DNA from 2 places in the Peribacillus sp. YIM B13472 genome. Region 1 is predicted to be linked to the other one. Evidence: riboswitches for the same ligand, from Rfam matches in the RefSeq annotation. Region 1 holds a riboswitch; the other holds the start of a gene.

Region 1 (4,405 bases):
AAAAAGACCGGCAACGAATATTCGTAAGCCTCTTCTATCCAGCTTTTCACTTCATCCAAATACTCATCAAAGGAATCGATATGTCCCCGGTAGGCGCGAGTTGTCATACCCTGCCCAGGAAGGTCGCCCATGACGACATGGTATCCAGCTGAAAGCCACATTTGTGTTACCCACTTATAACGTCCGTGATGTTCCATTGCCCCATGAATGATGACAATGACGCCCTTTGCGTCTCCTTCTGTCTCCCATTTCCACATTCGAAATCCCCCTTTCACTTTTCACTTGTTGTATACGATCCATGATAGTCAAAATAATATATATAAATTATAACCATATTCGTGATTTTCGACAAAAAAGAAATCTAACAAGTTGTACATTGCTATTATAAATAGCCAAGTATATTTGCATACGGTATATTAAAATAATACATAAAAATATTCACTTCGGAAAGGAAATGATTGAAAATGATTATTTATCCGTATAAAGGCAAAGAACCTGAAATCGCTGAAAGCGCTTATATTGCCGAAAATGCTGTAGTGACAGGTGATGTCAAAATCGGCGACGAAACATCCATTTGGTTCAATTCCGTCATTCGCGGTGATGTATCCCCAACCATCATCGGGAAAAAAGTCAGTATACAGGATAACAGCGTCCTGCACCAAAGCCCAAATAATCCATTGATCATCGAGGATGAAGTGACCATTGGCCATCAGGTCATTTTACATAGCTGTAAAATCCGCAAAGGAGCTTTGATCGGCATGGGATCGATCGTACTTGATGAAGCCGAAATCGGCGAAGGTGCATTCATCGGTGCCGGCAGTCTCGTTCCCCAAGGTAAAGTCATTCCACCGAACATGTTGGCATTCGGACGTCCAGCTAAAGTCATTCGCGAAATTAACGAAGAAGATCGCCAGGATATGGAACGCATCGTACGTGAATACGCCGAAAAAGGCCAATACTATAAAACGGCGGAACGAATAAAGTAACTCACGTGTAATTGACTGAAAGTTATGAGTATTGCACTGAAACTCACGAGTAAACGTTCCAAACTCACGAGTAATTGCACTAATTCACGAGTAAATTGCTCGAACTTACGAGTAAATTGCTCTAATTCACGAGTAAACGGCTCGAATTCACGAGTAATTGCTACAAATTCACGAGTAAACCGCTCGAACTCACAAGTAAATGCTGCAAACTCACGAGTAAACGGCTCGAATTCACGAGTAATTGCTACAAATTCACGAGTAAACGGCTCGAACTCACGAGTAAATGCTACATATTCACGAGTAAACGGCTCGAACTCACGAGTAAATTGCTCAACTCACGAGTAAATGCTACAAATTCACGAGTAAACCGCTCGAACTCACGAGTAGTTGACCCAAACAAACTTGTAAACGCCCTGACTCACGGCGTATTGCACGTAACTTGAATTTCTTTGGGATTTCTTGAATTATTCCCGCTGAAGGCAAAATTAATCCATAAAAAAAGGTGCCTCGCTAATTGCGGGACACCTTTTTCTATATGGATTACGCTTGTGCTTTTAATGTTTCTGCTTTGTCCGTGCGTTCCCATGGAAGATCGACATCTGTACGGCCAAAGTGTCCGTAGGCAGCTGTTTGTTTGTAGATCGGGCGACGAAGGTCAAGCATTTTGATGATACCTGCTGGACGAAGGTCGAAGTTAGCGCGAACTAGGTCAACAAGGACTTCTTCGCTAACTGTACCAGTTCCGAACGTATCAATTGAGATAGATACAGGCTCTGCCACACCAATTGCGTATGCCAGTTGAACTTCCGCTTTGTCGGCAAGGCCGGCTGCCACGATGTTTTTCGCAACGTAACGAGCAGCGTATGCAGCAGAACGGTCAACTTTAGTAGCATCCTTACCAGAGAATGCACCGCCGCCGTGACGAGCGTAACCGCCGTAAGTATCAACGATGATTTTACGTCCAGTAAGACCAGCATCCCCTTGAGGTCCGCCAATTACGAAACGGCCAGTCGGGTTGATGAAGTACTTAGTATCGGCATCGATCAATTCAGCTGGAACGACTGCTTTGATCACATGTTCTTTTAGATCGGCTTGAATTTGTTCAAGCGTAATTTCTGCATCATGTTGTGTAGAGATAACGATCGTATCTACACGTACAGGAACGTTATTTTCATCATATTCCACAGTTACCTGTGTTTTACCATCAGGGCGTAGGTAAGCAAGAGTTTCATCTTTACGAACTTGAGCCAAGCGGAATGAAAGTTTATGCGCCAATGAAATCGGAAGCGGCATAAGCTCTTCTGTTTCATTACAAGCAAATCCGAACATAAGACCTTGGTCCCCTGCACCGATTGCATCGATTTCTTCCTCTGACATGTTTCCTTCACGAGCTTCCAATGCTTTGTCGACACCAGCTGCGATATCGGCAGACTGCTCATCAATGGAACTTAACACGGCACAAGTTTCAGCATCGAAACCGTATTTCGCACGTGTGTAGCCAATTCCTTTAATCGTATCACGAACGATACGCGGAATATCCACGTAAGCGGACGTTGTAATTTCACCAGCAACAAGTACAAGACCTGTAGTTACGCTAGTTTCACACGCAACACGTGCATTTGCATCCTTAGCTAGGATAGCATCTAAAATGGAATCTGAAATCTGGTCACAAATTTTGTCCGGATGGCCCTCTGTAACAGATTCAGAAGTAAATAGACGTTTCTTTGACATCATATTTCCTCCTTGGAAGTTAGTATGTTGCAGGCAAAAGCCTGATTTTTACGGAACTCGTTTCCCTCATTAGTTTCAACTATAGACACAGAATTACTTAAAAAAACACAAAAACCTTCCCTGGCAAATGAGGAAAGGTTTAACATTCTGTCTTCTATCCTTTCACTCTTATCGTTCAAGGGTTTTTTACCTTGCTCAGGTTAGCACCATCACCACTATTCCTTGAAGACCTTCGCTTTATTTTCGGCGATCGATCTTGGAGTCAAGTTCAATATGGCAGGTTGCTGGGTTTCAAAGGGCCTGTCCCTCCACCAACTCGGGATAAGAGAATCCGTACAATTTAAGATATTATCGTATCTGGCAGGAACTTGTCAATGCTTTTCTAAAAAGAACATTTCCACCCAGAATGGCGTTCATTTGAAAAAACATGTTGATACAACGTCCTAGAAGGGTTTACAATGCAAAACACGAATAGAAATGCTGTAAATTGCCATTAATAATAAAGGAATGAGCATCCGAAAAGAAACGACATCCTGACTTTCCCTTTAGACATATATTGTTTACTTACTTCCTATTAAAATAAAATTTTCTTCATGAAAGTTTATGCGATAATCCTGAATCGGTTCCTGCCGGATTAAAATGATTAACGCGACCAACTGAAAATAATCACAAATTAAAATAAATAGTATAGACTAATTAAATGAATGTGTTATACTAATTGTAATCTAAAAACTTAAACAAAGGAAGGTACCTCATATATGAATTCTGTAGACGTTTCTAATGAGTTACACCAATTATTAACAGGAAACAATGTGCAAACTCAACTTTCAGTTCCTCAATTGGTCGAAAAAGTATTAAGCAGAAATGAAGGCGTTCTAACATCTACCGGTGCGGTAAAAGCTGAAACTGGCAAATATACAGGTCGTTCACCTAAAGATAAATATATCGTGGAAGAAGCATCAGTTAAAGATAAAGTCGATTGGGGTTCAGTGAACCAGCCAATTTCCGAAGATGTGTTCAATAAACTATATAATAAAGTAGTTGACTACCTAAAAGCAAAAGAAGAGATTTTTGTTTTTAAAGGTTTCGCTGGTGCAGACGAATCATCACGTCTTCCTATCCGTGTTGTTAATGAATATGCTTGGCATAACCTTTTCGCCCATACTTTGTTCATCCGTCCAAACGAAGAGGAACTGAGAGGTCACGAAGCTGAATTCACAATCCTTTCTGCACCTAACTTCAAAGCAGACCCGGAAGTTGATGGAACTGCATCCGAAACTTTCATCATCGTTTCATTTGAACGCCGTACAATCTTGATCGGCGGAACGGAATATGCAGGAGAAATGAAAAAATCGATCTTCTCGATCATGAACTACTTACTTCCAGAGGCTGGAATCCTTCCAATGCATTGCTCTGCTAACGTAGGACGTGAAGGGGACGTCGCTTTATTCTTCGGACTGTCCGGTACAGGCAAAACGACATTGTCTGCAGACACTAGCCGTAAACTGATTGGCGATGACGAGCACGGCTGGTCTTCTAACGGCGTATTCAACATCGAAGGCGGCTGCTATGCTAAAACGATCAACCTTTCACGTGAAAAAGAACCGCAAATTTTCGATGCGATCCGTTTCGGTGCCGTACTGGAAAATGTTGTTGTTGATCCGGATACACGTGAAGCGAACTATGAT
Region 2 (4,405 bases), on a different contig from region 1:
GAGTTGCTCCAAGGATTGCACCAATCATTTGGGCCACGATGTAACCGGGCACATCACTCCAAGGAAATTCCCCAATAATGGCAAACCCTACTGTGACCGCCGGGTTTAAATGCGCCCCGCTTATGGAACCCACTGCAAAAACACCCATGGTAACAGCCAATCCCCACGCAATCGTGATAACGATCCAGCCGGCATCTTTTGCATAGGATCCCTTTAAGGATGAACCAGCCCCAATGCCCGCTCCGAATAAAACTAATATCATCGTACCTAACACTTCTCCCCAAAATGGAGTCATGAATAAAACCCCTCCCCTGATAAATTTTTAAACCTTGCCAACAAATAAAAGGAGACCCACAGCAGAACTATCTTCATAAAAAAAATTATGAATAGATCTGTTGTGAATCTCCTAGTCTCCGTCACATATATTAACTTGTACTGTAAAATATACTAGTTTATGAAAACGCTGTCAATATTTTGTGAAAAATTAATCCTATTTTTCTGTATTTTTTTAGTTCCCCTATTAAACGATATCCCATAATTCAGTTTTGGAAGTGGTAATTGACGATGCTCCTGCATCAAGGGCGTTCAGGACTTCATCCGAAGTACGTATGAGGCCGCCTGCAAAAATCGGTGTCTGCAATCGTTCCTTCACTTCTTTTATCATCCATGGCATAGCGCCCGGCAATACTTCGATATAATCCGGCTTGGTTTTCTGCACCAGCTTATAACTTTTCTCAAGCGCATGTGAATCTATTAAAAAGATTCGCTGGATGGCAATGACCCCCTTTTGCTTCGCCTTCAATATAACGCTTGATTTAGTCGAAATCAGCCCATATGGATTATATTCCTGACAAATGAATTCTGTCGCGTACTCATCACTTCTTATGCCATGGATCAAATCGACATGATAAATCATTTTCTTATTATGCTGCTTTGCCATCATACTTACGTTTTTCAATTGTGATATATGCAAATCAAGAAACACACCTATTTCATAGGAACTTTCTAAAAATCTTTCGAAATCCTTCATGCTTGCTGACGCAGGCAAAATCTTCTGATCCATCATTATCCTCCTCATTCCCAGAAAAACTCAAAACTTCAAGTCATTTAGTATATTTTAAAGAGCTTGATTTATCAAACACATTTTTTCATGACCAATGTCACCATAACACTATCATACATGGCACACCCTTTATAGTTTTCGGCTAAGGATGTATGTAACCTCCATCATAAAGTAAGTTTCATTTTCAATGCGCCTTCGACGAGTTCATACGATTTAATTGTGCCAACGGGAATTTTTCTCACGATGTTCCAAGCATTAACATTCATTTTGATCGTTCTTTTTTCAAATTCAAAAAATGGCGGTCTGTTAAATATCCTTTGGTTGATGAAATTCCTGTCAATTGGTTCCATTTCCACTAATTCAAATAAAATCGTTCTTTTTTCCACATGAACCGGTTTTAATGTAATCCGGAAAGCTACGTTTTTCTTAAACATCATTTTCTTCACTTCCATCGTTCCGGAAAGCACTATATGCTTTGGCGTAATCTCGACTTTAATATCTTGACCATATGATTTCATTCTTAAGATTTTCTCTATCATGGCTGCAGTTACCGTTATCGGTATGCCATTTTTGAATGGACTGAATGTACTCACCCTTGCATTCCCCTCCTGCCGCTCCTACTGAACGTCGGTTATAGCATATGCCGGGTTCCCTGATGTAGTTAACATTTCAACCCATATTAATAATCGGTATATTCTAAATCTTCCACCTTCAACACTTGACCTTTATAAAAACTACCTGTATAGTCATAATTAATTTAATAGACAACTCTTATCCAGAGAGGTGGAGGGACTGGCCCTTTGATGCCTCAGCAACAGACTATTTATGTACTGTGCTAATTCCAGAAGTGTAAAAACTTGAAGATAAGAAGAGTATATCGCTTTGCTGCCAACACCTCTTCTTATTTTCAAGAAGAGGTTTTTTATTTTTAAAAGGAAAGAAGGAATGCAACATGTCAATCACATTAACGAAAGCACCATTCAGGGCCGATCACGTAGGAAGTTTATTAAGACCAGAACGTTTACATATTGCCAGAAAGCAATTTAAGGAAGGTACCATTTCAGCAGAGCGGCTTCGTGAAGTTGAAACCGAAGAAATCAATCGGATTGTCAATAAACAAATTGAAGTTGGATTAGAGGCAGTGACGGATGGTGAGTTCAGACGAACATGGTGGCACTTTGACTTCCTCGAACATTTAAATGGCATCGAGGGATATGTTACTGAAAAAGGTCTCACATTCGATGGTGTGGAAACAGAGAGATATAACGTTCGCAATACCGGGAAGGTTTCATTCAATCCCGAACATCCCTTCATTCGTGATTTCATTGAATTGAACAAAATCGTGAACGGACGTGCCGTTGCCAAGCAAACGATTCCCAGTCCGAATCAATTATTTGCTGTAGGCATTCATAATGAAGACATCTACCCTGATATTGAAGACTATGCTAATGATATCATCAAAGCGTATCAGCATGCTTTGAAGGCCTTTTATGAAGCAGGTGTGCGTTATCTTCAATTGGATGATGTATATATTGCCAGGCTTTCAGCTCCAGATTTCCAGTTCAAAGATGGAAAATATACGAGGGAACAGTTAATCGATCTTGCACTTCGTGTAATTAATGGCGCATTGGAAGGCAAACCAGAGGACCTTGTCGTCACTACCCACCTGTGTCGTGGAAACTACCAGTCGACTTGGGCGTTTGAAGGAAGCTATGCCCGTATCGCCCCAACATTATTGGCAAAAGAAAAAGTGGATGGATTCTTCTTGGAATATGACGATCAACGCTCAGGGGATTTCAAACCACTGGAATACATTCCAAATGGCGGTGCACGGGTCGTACTGGGTGTCGTCACTTCAAAAAATGGAGAAATCGAAGACAAGGAAGCTGTTAAGGCACGCATTAAAGAAGCCTCGCACTTCGTTCCTCTCGAACAATTATGTTTAAGCCCGCAATGCGGCTTCGCCTCCACCCATCACGGCAACAAGCTGACCGAAGAACAGCAATGGGAAAAGCTGAAATTCGTCGCTGATGTAGCAAAAGAAGTATGGGAATGATTTTTTTTTATTAATCATTTGACATATCGATAATTCTCGATATAATGAAATGTATGAAAACAATCGAGATATTTAAAGCATTATCCAACGAATCCAGGTTGCAAATCTTACAATGGCTCAAAGCGCCTGAACTCCACTTCACCCCTCATGAGGGAATAGATATGAAGGAAACCGGCGTTTGTGTAAGTCAGATTACGGAAAAATTAAACATGACCCAATCCACGGCCTCTCAATACCTCTCGATGCTCCTTAGAGCAGGATTGATTAAAACGGAGCGGATAGGAAAGTTTACGTATTACAAACGAGATGAAGATGCCATCTCAAAAATTACTGATTTCTTGAAAGAAGAAGTATGAAAGTGAACCTGATCCGTACCTTAGAGGGTTGGGTTCATTTTTTTCCTAACAGTTCGATATTTCGCGATATGTTTATTTTTTTATCCATACATATCAACATATTGCGATATGTCTTTATATAAAATTGATCATTAATGAGGAGTGAATCTATTTTGCTTAATACATGGAAAATTTACATGTTGGCGATTATCAGTTTTTTAGTAGGAACATCCGAATTCATCATATCCGGGATTTTGGATAAGATTGCGCATTCTCTTGGAGTGACCCTCGCTGCCGCAGGACAGCTCATTACAATTTTCTCCCTTGTCTACGCAATCGGCACACCCATTCTTATGGCCTTGACAGCAAGTTTAGACAGACGAAAATTAATGTTGTATTCCCTTGGACTATTTGTAGTGGCCAATCTGCTTGCCTTTCTATTACCAGGCTTTGGACCGTTTCTATTTGCACGCATAATCATGGCACTTGGTGCAGGATTGGTTGTAGTCACCGCTCTGAATATTGCCGCTAAGCTTGCTCCGCCAGATAAACAAGCAAGTTCTATTGCGACAGTTGTCATGGGGTTTACAGCTTCCCTTATCATTGGCGTACCTCTCGGAAGAATCATGACGGATGCATTCGGGTGGAAATCCGTCTTTGGCGGAATCGCCCTATTCGGCCTGATTGCCATGATCGTTTTATTCTTTACCATTCCTCCTATCAAAGGGGATAAACCAGTACCACTTCTCCAGCAGCTGGCCCTTCTTAAAAAAAGGAAAGTTGCCCTTGGATTATCGATAACCTTTTTCTGGCTTGGCGGATACTCGATAGCTTATACCTATCTATCCCCTTACCTGCTATCCGTATCGGGGATAAGTGACTCTCTACTTAGCACGGCTTTGCTTATATTCGGTATCGCAAGCCTGATCGGATCAAAGTTTGGCGGATATA

The links. Region 1 has a riboswitch for S-adenosylmethionine ahead of metK (methionine adenosyltransferase). Riboswitches for the same ligand answer to the same signal wherever they lie in the genome.
Region 2: it holds a riboswitch for S-adenosylmethionine, as region 1 does, so the genes downstream of both, ACFX4I_RS21975 (5-methyltetrahydropteroyltriglutamate--homocysteine S-methyltransferase) here and metK (methionine adenosyltransferase) in region 1, are expected to answer to the same signal.

The regions. Positions count from the first base shown of each region.
Region 1 is NZ_JBHZPG010000021.1:31,845-36,249, reverse strand. Features, by position in the region: gene ACFX4I_RS16440 (alpha/beta hydrolase) at 1-257, opposite strand, end outside; gene ACFX4I_RS16435 (gamma carbonic anhydrase) at 468-986, shown strand; gene metK (methionine adenosyltransferase) at 1,527-2,720, opposite strand; SAM riboswitch class I at 2,883-3,045, opposite strand; gene pckA (phosphoenolpyruvate carboxykinase (ATP)) at 3,476-4,405, shown strand, end outside.
Region 2 is NZ_JBHZPG010000037.1:31,208-35,612, reverse strand. Features, by position in the region: gene ACFX4I_RS21990 (MIP/aquaporin family protein) at 1-295, opposite strand, end outside; gene ACFX4I_RS21985 (glycerol-3-phosphate responsive antiterminator) at 521-1,063, opposite strand; gene ACFX4I_RS21980 (hypothetical protein) at 1,228-1,656, opposite strand; SAM riboswitch class I at 1,832-1,933, shown strand; gene ACFX4I_RS21975 (5-methyltetrahydropteroyltriglutamate--homocysteine S-methyltransferase) at 2,016-3,119, shown strand; gene ACFX4I_RS21970 (ArsR/SmtB family transcription factor) at 3,173-3,475, shown strand; gene ACFX4I_RS21965 (MFS transporter) at 3,628-4,405, shown strand, end outside.